4 regions of the Peribacillus sp. NPDC096622 genome follow, and region 2 is predicted to be linked to each of the others. Evidence: riboswitches for the same ligand, from Rfam matches in the RefSeq annotation. Region 2 holds a riboswitch; each other region holds the start of a gene.
The links. A riboswitch is a leader RNA that binds a small molecule or an ion and turns the genes downstream of it on or off. The one in region 2 is predicted to bind thiamine pyrophosphate.
Positions count from the first base shown of each region.

Region 1: another riboswitch for thiamine pyrophosphate. It lies ahead of tenA (thiaminase II); the one in region 2 lies ahead of tenA (thiaminase II).
Region 3: another riboswitch for thiamine pyrophosphate. It lies ahead of ACIQYG_RS02505 (ABC transporter substrate-binding protein); the one in region 2 lies ahead of tenA (thiaminase II).
Region 4: another riboswitch for thiamine pyrophosphate. It lies ahead of thiC (phosphomethylpyrimidine synthase ThiC); the one in region 2 lies ahead of tenA (thiaminase II).

Region 1 is NZ_JBIWES010000012.1:46,003-50,217, reverse strand. It holds gene ACIQYG_RS19635 (ABC transporter ATP-binding protein) at 1-1,112, opposite strand, end outside; gene ACIQYG_RS19630 (ECF transporter S component) at 1,131-1,709, opposite strand; gene tenA (thiaminase II) at 1,725-2,408, opposite strand; TPP riboswitch at 2,544-2,672, opposite strand; gene ACIQYG_RS19620 (MFS transporter) at 3,073-4,215, opposite strand, start outside.
Region 2 is NZ_JBIWES010000007.1:95,956-100,170, reverse strand. It holds gene ACIQYG_RS14525 (DUF459 domain-containing protein) at 1-313, opposite strand, end outside; gene ACIQYG_RS14520 (GNAT family N-acetyltransferase) at 532-1,038, shown strand; gene ACIQYG_RS14515 (aspartyl-phosphate phosphatase Spo0E family protein) at 1,108-1,302, opposite strand; gene ACIQYG_RS14510 (Fur-regulated basic protein FbpA) at 1,556-1,744, opposite strand; SAM riboswitch class I at 1,920-2,024, opposite strand; TPP riboswitch at 2,181-2,286, shown strand; gene tenA (thiaminase II) at 2,377-3,066, shown strand; gene thiW (energy coupling factor transporter S component ThiW) at 3,079-3,600, shown strand; gene thiD (bifunctional hydroxymethylpyrimidine kinase/phosphomethylpyrimidine kinase) at 3,569-4,215, shown strand, end outside.
Region 3 is NZ_JBIWES010000001.1:526,527-530,741, forward strand. It holds gene ACIQYG_RS02490 (ABC transporter ATP-binding protein) at 1-391, opposite strand, end outside; gene ACIQYG_RS02495 (ABC transporter permease) at 375-1,157, opposite strand; gene ACIQYG_RS02500 (thiamine-binding protein) at 1,154-1,438, opposite strand; gene ACIQYG_RS02505 (ABC transporter substrate-binding protein) at 1,450-2,445, opposite strand; TPP riboswitch at 2,579-2,688, opposite strand; gene ACIQYG_RS02510 (protein-glutamine gamma-glutamyltransferase) at 3,003-3,830, shown strand; gene rarD (EamA family transporter RarD) at 3,908-4,215, opposite strand, start outside.
Region 4 is NZ_JBIWES010000003.1:486,219-490,433, forward strand. It holds gene ACIQYG_RS08735 (hypothetical protein) at 1-75, shown strand, start outside; gene ACIQYG_RS08740 (DUF3231 family protein) at 178-687, shown strand; gene thiC (phosphomethylpyrimidine synthase ThiC) at 966-2,747, opposite strand; TPP riboswitch at 2,884-2,998, opposite strand; gene ACIQYG_RS08750 (HAD family hydrolase) at 3,114-3,902, opposite strand; gene ACIQYG_RS08755 (histidine phosphatase family protein) at 4,061-4,215, opposite strand, start outside.

The DNA of each region.
Region 1 (4,215 bases), on a different contig from region 2:
GAGCGGACTCTCTCATCTATTTCTTGTTGCGGCCTTTTATCAATACGCAATGAATAAGCAATCTCTTCATATACAGTATTTGCAACGAACTGAAACTCAGGATTTTGAAAGACAAACGTCATATGATCCGTTGGATTTTTCACTCTTTTAATAGGGGTCCCCAATAATTCATACTTACCTTTCGTTTTTATGAACTGCATTAAGGCATGCAAAAGAGTACTCTTCCCCGCGCCATTTTCACCCCTGATTACAATCCATTCACCTGAATGTACCTTCAGCTCTTCAACCTTGATTTTTTCCTCTTTATTCCGAAAACCTCTAAAGCCTTGCACATCCATAAGGGGTGAATCATCTGTAAATGGGTGTTCCCGAATGGGTGCATATTTCTGTATATACTCATCCCAAACACCTGGGAACCAAATTCCATGTTCTTTCATTTCATTTTTATATAGTGAAAGAATGGTGTCTCTTGGACCATCAGCTATGATTTGACCGTCATCGTTAAAAAGCACGATTCTTTCGATGAATTCTAAAACATGGTCAATTTTATGCTCGACGATAATAACCGTTTTGTCTCGTCCGACTTCCTTCAACAATTCCCAGATTTCTTTCGTTCCTTCCGGATCAAGCATGGCGGTTGGTTCATCTAAAAATATAACTTCCGGTTCAAGGGCCAATACTGAAGCGATTGCCAGACGCTGTTTCATCCCGCCTGATAATGTTTCAATACTTGTATGGCCCAGGTTCAATCCTACTTTACGGAAATGATATTGAATCTTCTCTTTCATTTCTTCTTTAGGGACGGAAAGATTCTCAAGGACGAAGGCAATTTCCTCATCGGCAAATGGCATGCAAAACTGACTATCGGGATCTTGAAAAACATACCCCCACGAAGAAGGGCATTTCAATTTCTCCGTTTTCATCGGTACTTCGATGGAATTCGGAATCAATCCGCTTAACACTTGTAAAAGAGTCGACTTACCACATCCTGATGGTCCCAAAAGTAGCACTTTTTCTCCTTGATCAAACGATAGTGATAGGTCCTTGAATATCAAAGATTCATCACCGGGAAATTTCATTCTTAACTTTTCAACAGAAACGATTGGTTCCATGGCCCTCAACCTCTACTTTTAATCAAGTTCTGCATAATCTTTATTTGAAACCGGACGCACAAGATTAGTTACCCCTGTTGCTTCCAGGACTTTAACTAGATAATAGGCGGTCACACCAGCAAAGAATATGGAACCTACAAACCTCGCTATCATGAATAACGATAGATTCCAAGTAGAAAGCGCACCTATTTCCCCGTATGCAAAATCCATGATAACCGATGCCAAGCAGGAAGCTATCGCTGCTAAAATGGTCACCGGCATATTGAATTTTTTATATTTGAACCCCATGAACACCAGTTCCGCAAACAAACCTTGGACCACCCCATATAACAGTACGGTCAGCCCCCATGGTGAACCAAGAAAGAATTCCCCGGAAGCTGCAGCTATCTCCGCCAAAAGTGCCACACCCGGTTTCCGTAAAATTAAAAAGGCGACTGGCCCAGCTATAAACCACATACCATAAATAAGTTGATCCAGATGTAACCCTAATGGTTTAACGGAATAATAAACCGAACCCCAAAGAATATAAACGATTCCAAATGCAACCGCAATCACGATCGTGACTAATATATCCGTTAATTTCAATCCTTTTTTCATTGTTTCATTCTCCTTTTATACTTCTAGTGTTTCCTTATGAACAGGCCATGTCTCTAAACGATAAGCCATTTCCCAAAATGAGTATTCATATTGGCTACTAAGGATAAAATGCTCTTTCATTCTCTCCTTATCTTCATCAGTTACTTTTTCAGCAATCTCATCAAGCCTCGAAATTTGTTCTTCCACCAAAGTACGGAACCACTCTCCTCCGTAAGCCGCTATCCATTCTTGATAAATCGGCTCTTCGGGCATGCACCCTTGCAGCTTTTCACCTATCTCATAATACAGCCAGTAACACGGCAAGATAGCTGCAATAACATCTCCTAAATGTCCCGAATAAGCCGCACGATACATATGGGAAGTATAAGCATAAGCAGTCGGGGCTGGTTTGAAATTTTCCCGTTCTTCTTTTGTGATGCCTAATCTCTCGGAAAAATTCTCATGAAGCTTCAACTCCGCTTCATATGTTCCTTGTGCATGTCCGGCAAGCCTGCTTGTTGTATGTAAATCTGTAGCTTTGACTGCCCCTAAGGCTTGAACTCTAGCAAAATGAGATAAATAATAGGCATCTTGCATGACATAAAAACGAAAACTCTCCATTGGCAGAGTGCCATCTCCTATTCCTGCAACAAACGGGTGATTAAAACTAGCTTCCCAAATGTGATCCACTTCCTGACGAATTTCCTCTGAAAACTTCATGTCCATGACCTCCAAATTGTATTTTTTGAATGAATGTTACGAAAAAAACTTTTATCACCCCTTTTTTTGCAAACAAAAAACCACTTTCTTAAACGTAAAGAAAGTGGTTGTACAAGAAATAATACAGAAACGTATTGTTCCAGACCCCCACTTCCCTACGCTGGTATAAACCAGATCAGGTTCTAAGGGTCTTAAAGTCATACTTTAATCTCAGCTTCTGCGGTAAAAACACCTTTTACCTATAAAGCACCCCTAGTGGTACAAATTGTATATTTAATTTTCATTTGCCTTTATATTAACACGATAAATCCAATTGTCAAACGTATTAGAAAAGTTTTCATGATTTAGGGTTACTAAACAGTCAATCTTGCAACCATCATTTCCCGTCAGTTTAATAGCCTACAAAGAATTTGATCAAAGGGAGTTCATTTAGTAGTTTTCTCGTGAATTCAACTGCTTTACTCGTCGTGAATGTGATGTTTACTCGTGATTCAGCCCTTTTACTCGTGAATTCAGCTGTTTTACTCGTGAGTTTAGCGGTTTTACTCGTGAATTCAACCGCTTTACTCGTGAATTCTGTTATTCTCTAAAAAATGGCCTATATGTCAGGTATTAGTCTGCATGACTGTCCGCTGACATATAGGCCATCTACTAAAAAACAATATTATACATTCGACGTTGCTTTTAGTTTTATATTCCCCTCAATCTGTAGTTTATCATAGCTGCCATACCTCTCCTTCACAGCGAGTAACGCCAAGGCAGCCATTATGCTCGGAACCGTGAAGGCCATGAATGCATTTTGTGGCGAATAGTTTGCAGCCAGCAATAAACCTATTAATGTTGGGGCAACAATGGCTCCAATTCTACCAAAAGCCAAGGCCCAGCCTTTCCCGGTGGTCCTTATCTCCCGCGGATAATACTCGGATATATACGTATTGGCTAAATTCATCGTTCCGACTGTACAGGCTCCTCCAAAAGCGATGAGAATATATAATGCTACTGCATTTGAGGTTAATCCTAATATGACAAAACAGACCGTACCTATGGCACAGAGGGATACAAGTACTTTTCTATGGCCTATTTTCCCAACTAAGTATCCGCCAATTATAGATCCGCCAATTTGTCCTATTCCCGATATAAGATTGAAAGATAAACTGGATGAAAGGCCGTATCCGGACTGCTGCATGATTTTGGGTAACCATGTATTGAGTCCGTATACCATTAGTAAACAATTAAAGGCAGCTACCCAAAACGCAAATGTGCTGAGAGTACGCTTATTTTCGAAGAGTTTCTTGACAGGGAAGCCCTTTGCCCTTTCTTGGACTTTGGCAAACTCATAATCGTCAGACTCTTTATAGTCGCCATCTGGATCAATGCGATTCAGGATTCCAGCAAGCTTTGCTCCTTGTTTTCGAATAACATAATAGGAAAGCGATTCAGGGAATTGCTTCATGAAGAATGGCAGTGCCAGTAAGGGAAGCGCCCCTATCCAATACAAAACCCTCCAACTCATTTGTTCCATTACATATATTCCAATTAAAGAAGCAAGTATGCTTCCGATGGAATAACCGCAGTACATAGCGGTTACAATGAGCACCTTATTCTTTTTGGGTGAGTATTCCGCCATTAAGGAGATGACGTTTGGCATTAATCCTCCCATTCCCAAGGCTGCTATAAATCGCATAACCGAGAAAAAGGCAGGATTGGGGGCAAAACTTGAAAGTAATGTAAAAACACTGAATAAACATATACAAATGGCCAGCACTTTTTTTCTCCCTATTTTATCCGCCAAAGGTGCAAAAATGAG
Region 2 (4,215 bases):
AAATGATGAAAGTATCGGCTTCATCAAGTTTCGTTTTAATGCGGTAATCATCAAGCTGTTTCATCACCCCATCCGTTTCCTGGCCTTTTATACCGTAATTCCAAAAACTCACTTTTTGCTCCGATTGCGGATCATTCAATTCATCCTCAAGGCCTTCTATATATCCTTCCCCGTTTTTATCCCCTTTTCCGTAGGTTAATGAATCTCCAAAAGCCATGACCCTTTGCACATCTTCCGACTCCGAGGCCTGGAATTCATATGCAGCAAAACATATAACCAGTACAATAATCAATAAACCTGCCAATTTTTTCATTTGGTTCTCCTCTTGTCTTTTTACTAGAAGTATTTAGTCTTTTACATACCCAAAAATCTGAAGTCTTAACATAAAAAAGAATTGTCAGATAAAGAGTAATGAGTGTATGATAATATAAAACTTTCAATGGATTGGGTGTCGTTCACCGTCCCTAAAACCAAAAACGGGATTACCCTTCATTCTGGAGATTGAATAAATGATAGTTAGGAGTTTAAATCATGGAAGAGAACATAGAGTTTAGAGAGGCAGAACTATCTGATCTACCCAGAATTGTTGAAATATATAATTCGACAATTGCTTCAAGAATGGTCACGGCAGATACGGAACCTGTATCCGTCCAATCGAGGGTTAAATGGTTTGAGGAACATCATTCAGAAAGTAGACCGCTATATATCATTACTATAGAAGGGAAAACTGCTGGATGGATGAGCTTTCAATCCTTCTATGGCCGACCGGCATATAAGTCCACTGCGGAAATCAGCATTTATATTGATGATTATTTCCGGGGAAAAGGAATCGGACAAATTTCGATTCGAAAGGCAATTGAATTGTGTCCAAAATTAGGTATTAAGACTTTATTGGGTTTCATTTTCGCCCACAATGCACCGAGCCTTAAGCTTTTTTCCAAATTTGGGTTTGAAGAATGGGCACATTTACCTCAAGTTGCCGAGCTGGATGGCATTGAGCGGGATTTGATCATTCTTGGTAAACGTGTCGATATTTAATATATAATTCTTTAGAGCTATTGCCTTGAGCAGTAGCTTTTCAGATTAATACAGGTCGAATTGGCTAATTTAAAAATACCTATTTGCTTTTTGAAAGGAAAAATACTCAGAATCCCTTTTACTTGCTAATGCATTTAATAGCCTATCCAATTCTTGACTGGCTTGAACAGTTACCAGACTTGTTAAGCCGTAAATCGCTCCCAACTTTATCATTTCCTGTCTCTTTTCTTCTACTTTTTCTACAGTTACCTTACGGCAAGGCACTATAGCCACCTCCCATTAATTCAATATTTTTACACTTTCATCATAATGAAACCACTAGTTAAAATCAACTATTTTCCAGGAATAAAATGTGTTATTTTATAGGTCAAATGTGACAAAACACCTATTCCACTCTTTAATTATGTATATTTTGTGTCGTTTTCTATTAAACGCAAAAAAAGCATCCACTAGTGTAGACTGCGAATGCTTACATCATATCCCTTATCCATGAACCAAAAATATAGTATATCGCTTACTATGTCATCCATTCAGAAGGTGACTCGTTATTGGGTCTATTTATAACAATCTTATATTCATCTTCAAGTACTTTTAATGGGGCATCATAAAGGTGCCTTTCATCAGAGGTTTTGTATACTCCATTGGCCAATAGCTCTTCAATGAGCTTTGCCTTCCTCTGTTCAATCCTCTTAAATAATTCTGCCATGTAAATGGCTCCTTTCCTAGTCGTCCTTGAGCCTGCTTCTAGTTAGCTAAACTTTATCAACTTGTTTGATTTCACCAAATTATATATACCTTTTCTATTATGTCACTAAACGTTATTTCCCAAAAATAAAAGCCCCTTCCAATTTAAGAAGAGGCTGACAGTGTCCGTACGGCTCTTCTTATCTTCCAAGCATATGCTTGTTGGATTTAGCACAGTTCCCAAAACGGGTCCGCTGCCGAGGTTTCTTAGGGCCAAGTCCCTCCACCTCTCTGGATAAGAATTCGATATATAATGATGTAGAAACGATTCTATCCTAATAATCATCAAAAGTCAATTACCTGGTTCTCCCTTTTTTCCTGGAATAAAGGGAACCCTGTTTCAAATACGTATTGCATTTTCTTGTCTTTCTGATATGATGTCAGTAATTACATACAATTCACACCACTAGGGGAGTCTTTTTTTAAGACTGAGATGGAATTAGTTCCGGACCCTTTGAACCTGAACCGGCTCATACCGGCGGAGGGAAGTGGATGATATCGTCCATTTACAGACTATATCCATCTACCCCGTTCCGTATTCAGGAACGGGGTTTTTTATTTAACAAAGGGATCCATTCTAAAGGAGGATGAACAATGGAGAATACAAAATTAGAAACATTCAGTGATAGACTGCATGCAAGGGCAAAAGAGATTTGGAAAAGGAACCATTCACATCCCTTTGTCCAGGCAATTGGAAACGGCACGCTTCCTGAAAAGAAATTTGCCTATTACCTGAAGCAGGATTATATCTATCTCATGGATTATTCCAAGCTCTTTGCTTTAGGTGCCATCAAAGCCCATAACATCGAAACCATGGCAAAGTTTGCGAATATTTTAAATGAAACCCTTCAAGTGGAAATGGATATCCATCGGCATTATGCTTCCGAATTCGGGATCAGTTCCAAGGAATTGGAAAATACAGAACCTACTCCAACCACTTTAGCCTATACAGGTTACATGCTAAATGCAGCTCAGCATGGGACTTTAGCAGACTTGATCGCCTGTCTCCTGCCCTGCGCTTGGGATTATTATGAAATCGGTTTGCTATTAAAAGAACAAAATGGAGCAGCTTTGGAAAACAACCGCTACGCAGATTGGATAAGATCCTATTCGTCTCCTGAATTCGGGGAAGCACATAAGTGGCTGATCGCTTTGTTGGAAGAATTGACGGAAGGCATGCCTGAAAAGGAACTTCTTAGATTAGAAAAGCACTTTTTGGTTACTTCCCGATATGAATATTTATTCTGGGATATGGTTCAAAATGAGCAGGATTGGCCGCTGTAGGTGGATGACATGATGAATCCTATCAAGAAACTGACGTTGACTGCCATGATCACGGCTTTAACGACGCTGACCAGTTCATTTATTTTCATACCTGCAGGATTTGCAAAAATCTTTCCTATTCAGCATCTGGCAAATGTCCTGACGGCTGTTCTATTGGGGCCTGCCTATGCTGTAACACAAGCTTTTTTAGTTTCCATCATTAGAAACATGTCTGGTACCGGTTCAATTTTCGCCTTTCCCGGAAGCATGATCGGTGCACTTTTGGCTGCCATCCTTTACCAAAAAACACAAAACTTAAAATTCGCCTGTTTAGGGGAAGTGATCGGGACCGGCATTCTCGGTTCCCTAGCCTGTTATCCACTTGCAACCCTCCTATTGGGAGAAAAAGCTGCTCTTTTTGGTTTTTTACCGGCTTTTATGTTCAGTTCATTCGCAGGTGCGATTTTAGCTTTCATATTACTTAAAATACTGATAAAAAATAATTATATGAAGGGGTTTTTTTATGAAAACAGCATTAACCATCGCCGGCTCTGATTCAGGGGGCGGTGCTGGAATACAAGCGGATTTAAAAACATTTTCTGCACATGGTGTATTTGGAATGTCCGCCATCACAGCCGTAACCGCACAAAACACAATGGAAGTCCGTTCAGTACAGCCAATTGAAACAGCTATCATATCGGATCAAATTGCAGCTATATTTGAAGATATTCGTGTCGATGCAGTAAAAATAGGCATGCTTGGATCAAAAGAAATCGTGGAAACGGTCGCTGCGTCCCTTAAAGCCTTCATGCCTGCCATCGTTATCCTTGACCCTGTCATGATTTCCAAAAGCGGCCACCATTTGCTCGACGAAAAGGCTGTCTCTGCCTTAAAAATGGAGTTGCTTCCGCTTGCAACACTTGTTACACCAAATGTACCGGAAGCGGAAGTACTTACTGGCTTCTCGATTCGGACGAAACAAGATTTCTACAGAGCATGCATTTCAATACAAGAAATGGGTCCCAAAGCCGTTTTACTTAAAGGGGGCCATGCAGCAGGAAATCCAAATGATCTTTTTTATGATGGGACTGACTTCCACTGGATCAAGGGAGAGCGCATTCATACAAAAAACACTCATGGTACGGGCTGTACCTTATCTTCCGCCATTAC
Region 3 (4,215 bases), on a different contig from region 2:
CTCCAGATAATTCACGCGGATATGCTTTCTCGTACTCTTCTAAACCAGCTTTCATCAAAAGGGATTTTGCCTTTTCTTTATCTCTGATCCCAGCAATTTCACTTCCAAGCAAAACATTTTCCAATACCGTTCTCCAAGGTAAAAGGGAAGGCTGCTGAGGCATATAGCTGATATGGCCCTTTAAGCCATTTATCTTTTTACCATCCAGTGAAATGATGCCATGATCAGGCTTCAAAATGCCGCCGATCAAGTGGAACAATGTACTTTTACCGCTGCCCGATGGCCCGAGGATCGTAACAAATTCCCCATCATTCACATGGAAATTCATATTCTCTAATATATTCTGTTTACCATCGAAAGAATAGGAGACGTCTTTAATTTCGAGCTTCATCCTTTTCGCCCTCCTTTCTCTTCCAAGAAACTAAGTATTTCTCCAGGAAGGTGATGATTCCAAAAAAGATCAGGCTCATTCCCATAATGATGAAAATGGCTACAAACACCCGATCTGTCCTGAACGCTGAAGAAGCGAGAGTCATATAAACACCAATCCCCGATTTTGCCCCAAGCCATTCCGAAATAACCGCACCCATTACACTATAAGTAGCCGAAATTTTCAGGCCGGAGAAAATGAACGGGATCGAGTGAGGAAGTTCCAGCTTCCAAAATAACTGGCTTTTCCCCGCTCCCATCATCTTGAAATAATGCTTAAGCTCGTATGGTGTCTGGCGAAAACCGTCCAATGATGCAACCGCAACCGGAAAAAAACATACCAGCGAAATCACGATTAACTTAGGCAGCATGCCAAAGCCAAACCAGATCACCAATAGCGGCGCCAAAACAATGATAGGTATATTTTGTGATAGTATGAGCAGAGGATAAACCGCGTCCTTTACACCTGGAAAAAGGTGCAGAATTGCCGCGATCAATAAGCCGATGCAGCTTCCAATAAAAAAACCCGACAACGCAAGCTCCGTTGTGGATATAAGGTGTCCGTAAAGATTGCGGGACGACTCAATTCCTTCAATGAAAATGGCCGATGGAGCGGGAAGCAGCCATTCTTCAACTTTCAATAAGACTGTCACTGACTCCCATACTATCAGCAACAATAATAAAAGAAAGAAGGGAGCCCCCTTCTTCCAAATTCCCCTTCCGATCATGCCCGATATTTCTCCGTTAACGTATCCATCGTAATCCCGCTTGGCTGATATAATATTTTCACTTGGGAAATGACGTTCGGCGATCCTATTTCAATCATTCTTACATTCATTTTTTCTATCACGGCAAAAAGTTCGGAAAGCTCCCCCTCCATTGTCGTTTCAAGCGGGTGAACCTCATACTTGACACCTGATTCTTCAATGATCTTGATTGCTTCATCGACCATAGGGATGACATTTTCCCCTTTAGGAATAATTTGTATACTAATTAATGAATTGGCCATTGTATTTCCTCCTATTTTGGTAAAAATTCATTGGTAAATGCCTTTTCAGGATCGAAATCACCTTCAAGAAGCTTATTTTCAGTCATCCACTCACTGTAATTCTTCCAAATTTCAAGCTTTTGTTCACCCCATCGCGGAGCATCATCCTGATACTTGGCTGCAAGCCACTCCTGGCTTTTCTTTACTAGTTTTGCATCAAGATCCGGTGCAGACTTAATTAACATGCCTGCTGCATCATCAGGATTCTTAATCGCATACTGGTACCCTTTCGAAGCTGCATGAACGAATGCTTTAACAGTCTCGGGATTTTCTTTTATCATCTTTTCATTTGTAGTCAAAACAGGTGTATAGTAATCAAGCTTATCAGAGTATTCGGTTAAGTAAACCATATTAAGCTTTTCATTTCGCAACTCAGCCTCAATGCCTGTCCAACCATAATAAATCCAGGCAAAATCTATATCCCTTTTAACCGAAGTGAAAAAATCCATATCTCCTGTATTGACTATGTCCACTTCATTTACATCCGCATTTTCTTTTTTCATGAGTGAATCAATTATGGCCTTTTCAACCGGAGATCCCCAGCCACCATACGTTTTCCCTTCAAAATCCTTGGGAGTTTTAATGTCCTTTGCCTCAGGGGAAGCGAATCCCGAGGTATTATGCTGGATGACGGCAGCTACCGAAACAATCGGCACGCCCTGCACGCGGGCCTGCGTTATGCCCTCCTGGTAGCTCACGCCAAATTCAGATTTCCCTGAAGCGACAAGCTTATCGGCTCCAGCTTCACCTGGCATGATAATTTCCACATCAAGACCTTGATCTTTAAAATAACCTTTTTCCTTGGCTACATACAATCCAGTATGGTTTGTATTCGGTGTCCAATCGAGCACGACCGATACCTTTTTTAATTCTTCATTTTTAGATGCTTCTTCTTTTTCATTAGTTCCGCCTGCTCCGCATCCAGCCAAAAGGAACAACGAAGTTAACAGTGGTAAGAATTTATTCAAGTCATTATCCTCCTACACATCTTATAAGTTCCATATGCCGGAACATAATGGGGCTTCAGGGTCTATTCAAATACTGGATAAAAAAGCAAAAAACGCCCGAAGATGAATTCGGACGTTAACATACAAAACAGAAAATCAGTAATAATATGTTCCCTCCGCTGGCATCATCCAGATCAGGTTCAAAGAGTCAGCATCTAAAGGATGCAATCTCAGCCAGCAGTACTGGCCCCCCTACATTTCTCGCACATATGAACTTTTCTCTCTCATTATATCAATTCATAGGGAAAAAGGAATACTAATTTGCTTCTTCTCACTAATTGGAAAGGTATTCCTGGCACTTTAGGATATCTAGCAAAACAGCTTTTCGAACGAAAATCATTGGAAGCAAACTAAGTCTGCCTCTTTTCATTCCAATCATTCTTGGCTGCAACGGTGGCGGACACGTTCCAAATAGTCATTTCTTTGCAAGCATTCATATAATGTGCATTACCTGTAGACATTTTTGTTTACTGGTTTTATTAAACCCTTAATTTCATAAGCAAAAGGTGGATATGATCATGATAAAGATTAATCAAAAATGGTTAGATGTCAGTCAAATCCAACCAGGTACAGCATCTGCTAAATCGCTTGAAACTCTTCAATGCTTGGCGGAAGATTCTAACGTTTTTGAATATCGGAACTTTGGGGATTTCAATTTCGAGATACAGCTGAGGAACCGAGTCATACAGGCAGCTATTGCGTTGGATAAAAGCGGTCCGGAATTTTCCACACTTGAGGAATCTCAATCCAATCAACAATATTGGCACCTTTCAAAGGATGGCACCTTTACCCTTCAGCCAGGGATCCTCCCCCATGCTGCACTCGTTGACATTTTCATGAATGGAAGGCTTTATGCCTTCGAATGCGGGACAGCGATAGTCGTCACTTTTTTAAAGGCGATTTTGGATTTAATCGGCCCTAGGAATTTCGACTATCTTTTTTCAGATCTATTTTTATATGATTGGCGCCCTCCAAGGAATATGGCTCTTATCGTTCACCAAGGACGGGATTATTTACCAGGTGATTGCGTTTACTTCAAAAACCCTGATCACGACGAGGCAACTCCTGAATGGCAAGGTGAAAATGCGATATTATTAGGAAATGGCCTCTTTTATGGCCACGGGATCGGGATTACCACTGCACAGGGAATCATCAATGAATTGAATAGCAATAGAAAGCCGTACGCCACCATATCAGCATTCCTGACAACGCATATCATTTTCCTGGATAGTTCCTTCTATAGACAATTCCAACAAAATTTCCCCCGTGCAAAGCCCGGTAACAGTCCTGCCAGCCTTTCCGATTGTATTGTCTCTGAAATAGGTTCGAAGATATACCTCTCATGACCCTTTAGTTCCCACGCCGTAAAACCACCGGCATAAAAAAAATGCTTGGGGAGAGATCTCCCAAGCATTTTTTCTTTTCACGCCCCAATATTCCCTTTGCCTTTGAACCTGCGTGCACTTGCCTGACCCCATTTCGTTATGGATAGTGTATAAACAGCCAAGGCTGACCATATGAACAAAAAGGCTAAAAGATGTGCTTTGGTGAAACTTTCATGATAGACGAATACCCCGATCAATAAAGATAAGGTCGGAGCGATATACTGAAAAATGCCAAGCATCGATAACGGGATCTTCTCCGCCCCTTTTGCAAAATATAAAAGAGGCAATGCCGTGGCAATACCGCCGCCCACCAACAGCAAGCTTGTGCTCCCATCTGTAAAGAATT
Region 4 (4,215 bases), on a different contig from region 2:
GTTACTGACACGGATAGAAATGAAATGCTTTGTGATGAATGTTATCAAGAATGGCTACAAGGAATAAAAGGTTAAGCATCAAAAGCCCTCTAACATTTCCCAAACATAAACGATGATGCATGCTTGGATGAATTCAGGGTAACTTAAATGCGTTAATGAATTTCAAGGAGGATGGTTATGGGAATTTTAAGCGGAAATCCGAAAGATGAGCCTATGCATTATGGAGAGGTATTTGGAACCTGGGCATTTCTAACAACTACAAAAGGGTTGATTGCCTGTCATCAAACTATGCTTAATCATACTGGCGACAAGGACCTGCATAAATTACTTGTTGAAGTGATCAATCAAGGGAAACAGGAACATGACCAACTTGAATCATTATTAAAAGAAAATAACGTAGGATTGCCTCCGTCACCACCTGAAAGGCCTAAAGCTAATTTGGAGGATATTCCCGTCGGGGCACGTCTTCAAGATCCTGAAATCTCTGCTTCAGTATCAATCGATATTAATGCAGGATTAGTTGCTTGCAGCCAAATGATGGGTCAATGCATCCGCGAAGATATTGCACAGATGTTTGCGCAATTCCATACCAATAAAGCTGCATTGGGTGCTGACTTCCTAAGATTGAATAAGGAAAAAGGATGGCTTGTCCCTCCTCCTCTTCATATTAGAAAAACAAGTATGTAAATAGTAATGAAATATCCCCTTAATCATGTTTTGTGATTGAATGCCCAACATGATTAAGGGATTAATTCCATAAGGACGATCAAGGAATCATTACCATTGCAAACTTTCGATTAAGTGGCACTTTGTACATTGTTGACTATAATCATTTATCACAAATTCATGGTTACAATTTTCCCGAAAAGTGTTCAGCTCCCTTTTCAGCTGTTCCAATTGAGTTTCCAACTGTTTCATTTCAATTTTTATCTGGATTACCCGATTCATCGAATTCTCCTTCGGAATCATTGATAGATTTTCCCATCCGTTTTCCTAAATTCATTCGCTTTTTCTTTAAGCCCTTCATCGATTACCGACTCAAAACCCAGACCCTTCTCCTTCGCCAAATCACGGATGTCCTGAGAGATTCTCATACTGCAGAATTTTGGTCCGCACATTGAACAGAAATGGGCTGTTTTGGCACCTTCAGCCGGTAGAGTTTCATCGTGATATTCAACTGCCCTTTCAGGGTCAAGAGAAAGATTGAATTGATCTCTCCAACGAAATTCGAATCTGGCCTTCGAAAGGGCATCATCCCGTTTTCTTGCCTGCGGATGGCCTTTTGCAAGGTCAGCTGCGTGAGCTGCAATTTTGTAAGTAATGACCCCTACCCGAACATCCTCTTTATTCGGTAGCCCCAAATGCTCTTTCGGTGTCACATAGCAAAGCATGGCAGTACCAAACCATCCAATCATGGCAGCACCAATCGCAGAAGTGATATGGTCATATCCAGGAGCTATATCCGTCGTCAATGGTCCCAGGGTATAAAATGGTGCTTCTTGACAGACTTCCAGCTGCTTATCCATATTTTCTTTAATCAAATGCATCGGTACGTGACCGGGTCCCTCCACCATTACTTGAACGTCGTGCTTCCAAGCAATCTTCGTCAACTCCCCAAGTGTTTCCAATTCGGCAAATTGTGCCTCATCGTTTGCATCTGCAATGGATCCAGGACGGAGACCGTCACCTAATGAGAATGCGACATCATACGTCTTCATGATTTCACAAATCTCTTCAAAGTGAGTATAGAGAAAACTTTCTTGGTGGTGGGCCAAGCACCATTGTGCCATTATGGAGCCTCCCCTGGAAACAATGCCCGTAACTCGCTTTGCTGTCATTGGGATGTATCGCAAAAGCACACCAGCGTGTATGGTGAAGTAATCGACACCTTGCTCAGCCTGCTCGATTAATGTATCCCGGAAAACTTCCCAATTTAAATCTTCCGCGACTCCATTCACTTTTTCCAATGCTTGATATATCGGAACCGTTCCAACCGGCACAGGTGAATTCCTAATAATCCATTCCCGCGTCGTGTGAATATTCTTTCCTGTGGAAAGATCCATTATGTTGTCTGCACCCCATCGTGTTGCCCAAGTCATTTTCTCCACTTCAGCTTCGATCGATGAACTAACAGCTGAGTTTCCAATATTCGCATTTATTTTCACGTGAAAATTACGTCCGATGATCATGGGCTCACTTTCCGGATGGTTAATATTTGCCGGAATGATCGCCCGCCCGCTAGCTACCTCTTCTCTTACAAACTCAGGGGCTACATTTTCCCTGATCGAAATGAACTCCATTTCTGGAGTAATGATACCTTTACGGGCATAATGGAGCTGGGTTACGTTTTTCCCTTTCACTGCACGCAATGGTTTTCTTTTCAATCCCGGAAAAACTTCGGCATTGGATTGTGATTCCACTTTTCTATATCCGTTATCTTCGGGCTTTATTTCACGCCCTTCATACTCTTCAACATCTTCCCGTTCCAGAACCCAGCTGCGTCTAATCGGGGAAAGGCCTTTATGAATATCAATGGGATATTCTGAATCCGTATAGAAGCCGCTTGTGTCATATACACGTAAAGGCGGATTCTCCTCTTCGCCGAATGCCCCTGTTGTCGGACTTAGCTTAATTTCACGCATAGGTACTTTAATATCGGGTCTAGATCCCTCAACATACACTTTTTTACTCCCGGCAAAACTGGACATAATTGAAACGTTCATGTCATTTACTGAATTACTCATCATGATTTCATTTCTCCTTTTTAAGTTCATTTAAAAAGGACAAAATCCAATCCATTTCGCACGAAAAAGCCAGGTCTCATATTTAAAGACCCGGCTAACGTTAGTATGACTACAGAAATGACCAATTGAAATGTCATCGTTCAGTAGATTCTAACTTCCCCACGCTGGTATGAACCAGATCAGGTCCTGAGGGTTAAGAAGCTTAAGCGCTTCCCTCTCAGCCCAACTTTTATTGGACACCCCTAGTCTGAATAATTTAATTGATTACACGGTAACTATAGCTCACCCTTTTCATTCTGTAAATAATTTGAAAGACCTAATATTTTCTCTACAATTATCTAAAATTGTTATTTGGAGGAGGACCGCCAATTAATCCCTCAGGCTCTCAAGGATAGGGAAAAGCTCCTCTAAATGCGTGATTTCATAGGTTGGAATCACTTCATTCCGTTCCTTATCATGGCGATTTATCCAGACCGACTTTATACCTACCCGTGATGCTCCAAGGATATCGGTCATTAAATTATCGCCGACCATCAATACTTCATCCTTATCAAGCTCCATGATTTCCAAAGCATGCTCAAAAATGGAGGCATCCGGTTTACCTCGTCCAAATGCGCCTGAAATCACGATTTGGTCGAAATAAGGAACCAGTTCAGGCGTAATTTCAAGTTTGGTATTTTGCAGTTCAGGAGATCCGTTCGTAAGCAATAGCAATTTGTACTTCCCTTTTAATTCATCCAGAACACGGAATGTTTCTTCATAGATAAATGGCTTTTTGCGTCTTTCAGCCGGGAAACGTTCTGCCAGTTCAAGCCCAAATTCCGGGTCATCGATCCCTAAAGCCTTCAAGCCCCTCGTCCACGCTTCTTTCCGATAAGCCGGTACAATCCCGGCCATCTTCCGGAATTCATCATGGTCATCTTGAAAATTCCCCCATAGTCCCTCAAATGGGTTGATTCCAATCATTTGAGTGAATGCATATGTATCGTAAGAAGAATAAAGCTCACGCGCTTCCTTCCGCACCGCTTCTTCAAACTCGTCGACATTCAGACCATATTTCTCCTTGGCAACTTGACATGTGGCAACAAAAGCCTCTTTTACACTTTTCTGATCCCAAAGTAATGTATCATCTAAATCAAAAAAAACTGCCTTCAGCAAAATGTCCACCCCTCTTTCCCCAATATTGAATTCGTAAAAATTACACTATTACAATAATAAACCACAACCAATAAAAAAAGAATAACTATTCGGAAAATGCCTGCCTCTTTCTTAAAATCAGCAAAATGGCTTACCTTTTCCCGGTGGGAAACCATATATTATTTACCTTCTCTTCTTTCAAATACATACAGTTTTCCATTACTGGCAATCTTGAATTTTGGACCGATGAACCCTCGCCGGATCAGCTCTTTCCTCAGATATACCATGAGGGCGGCATGACTCACGATCAGAACATTCCTTTCCCCCTTTGCAA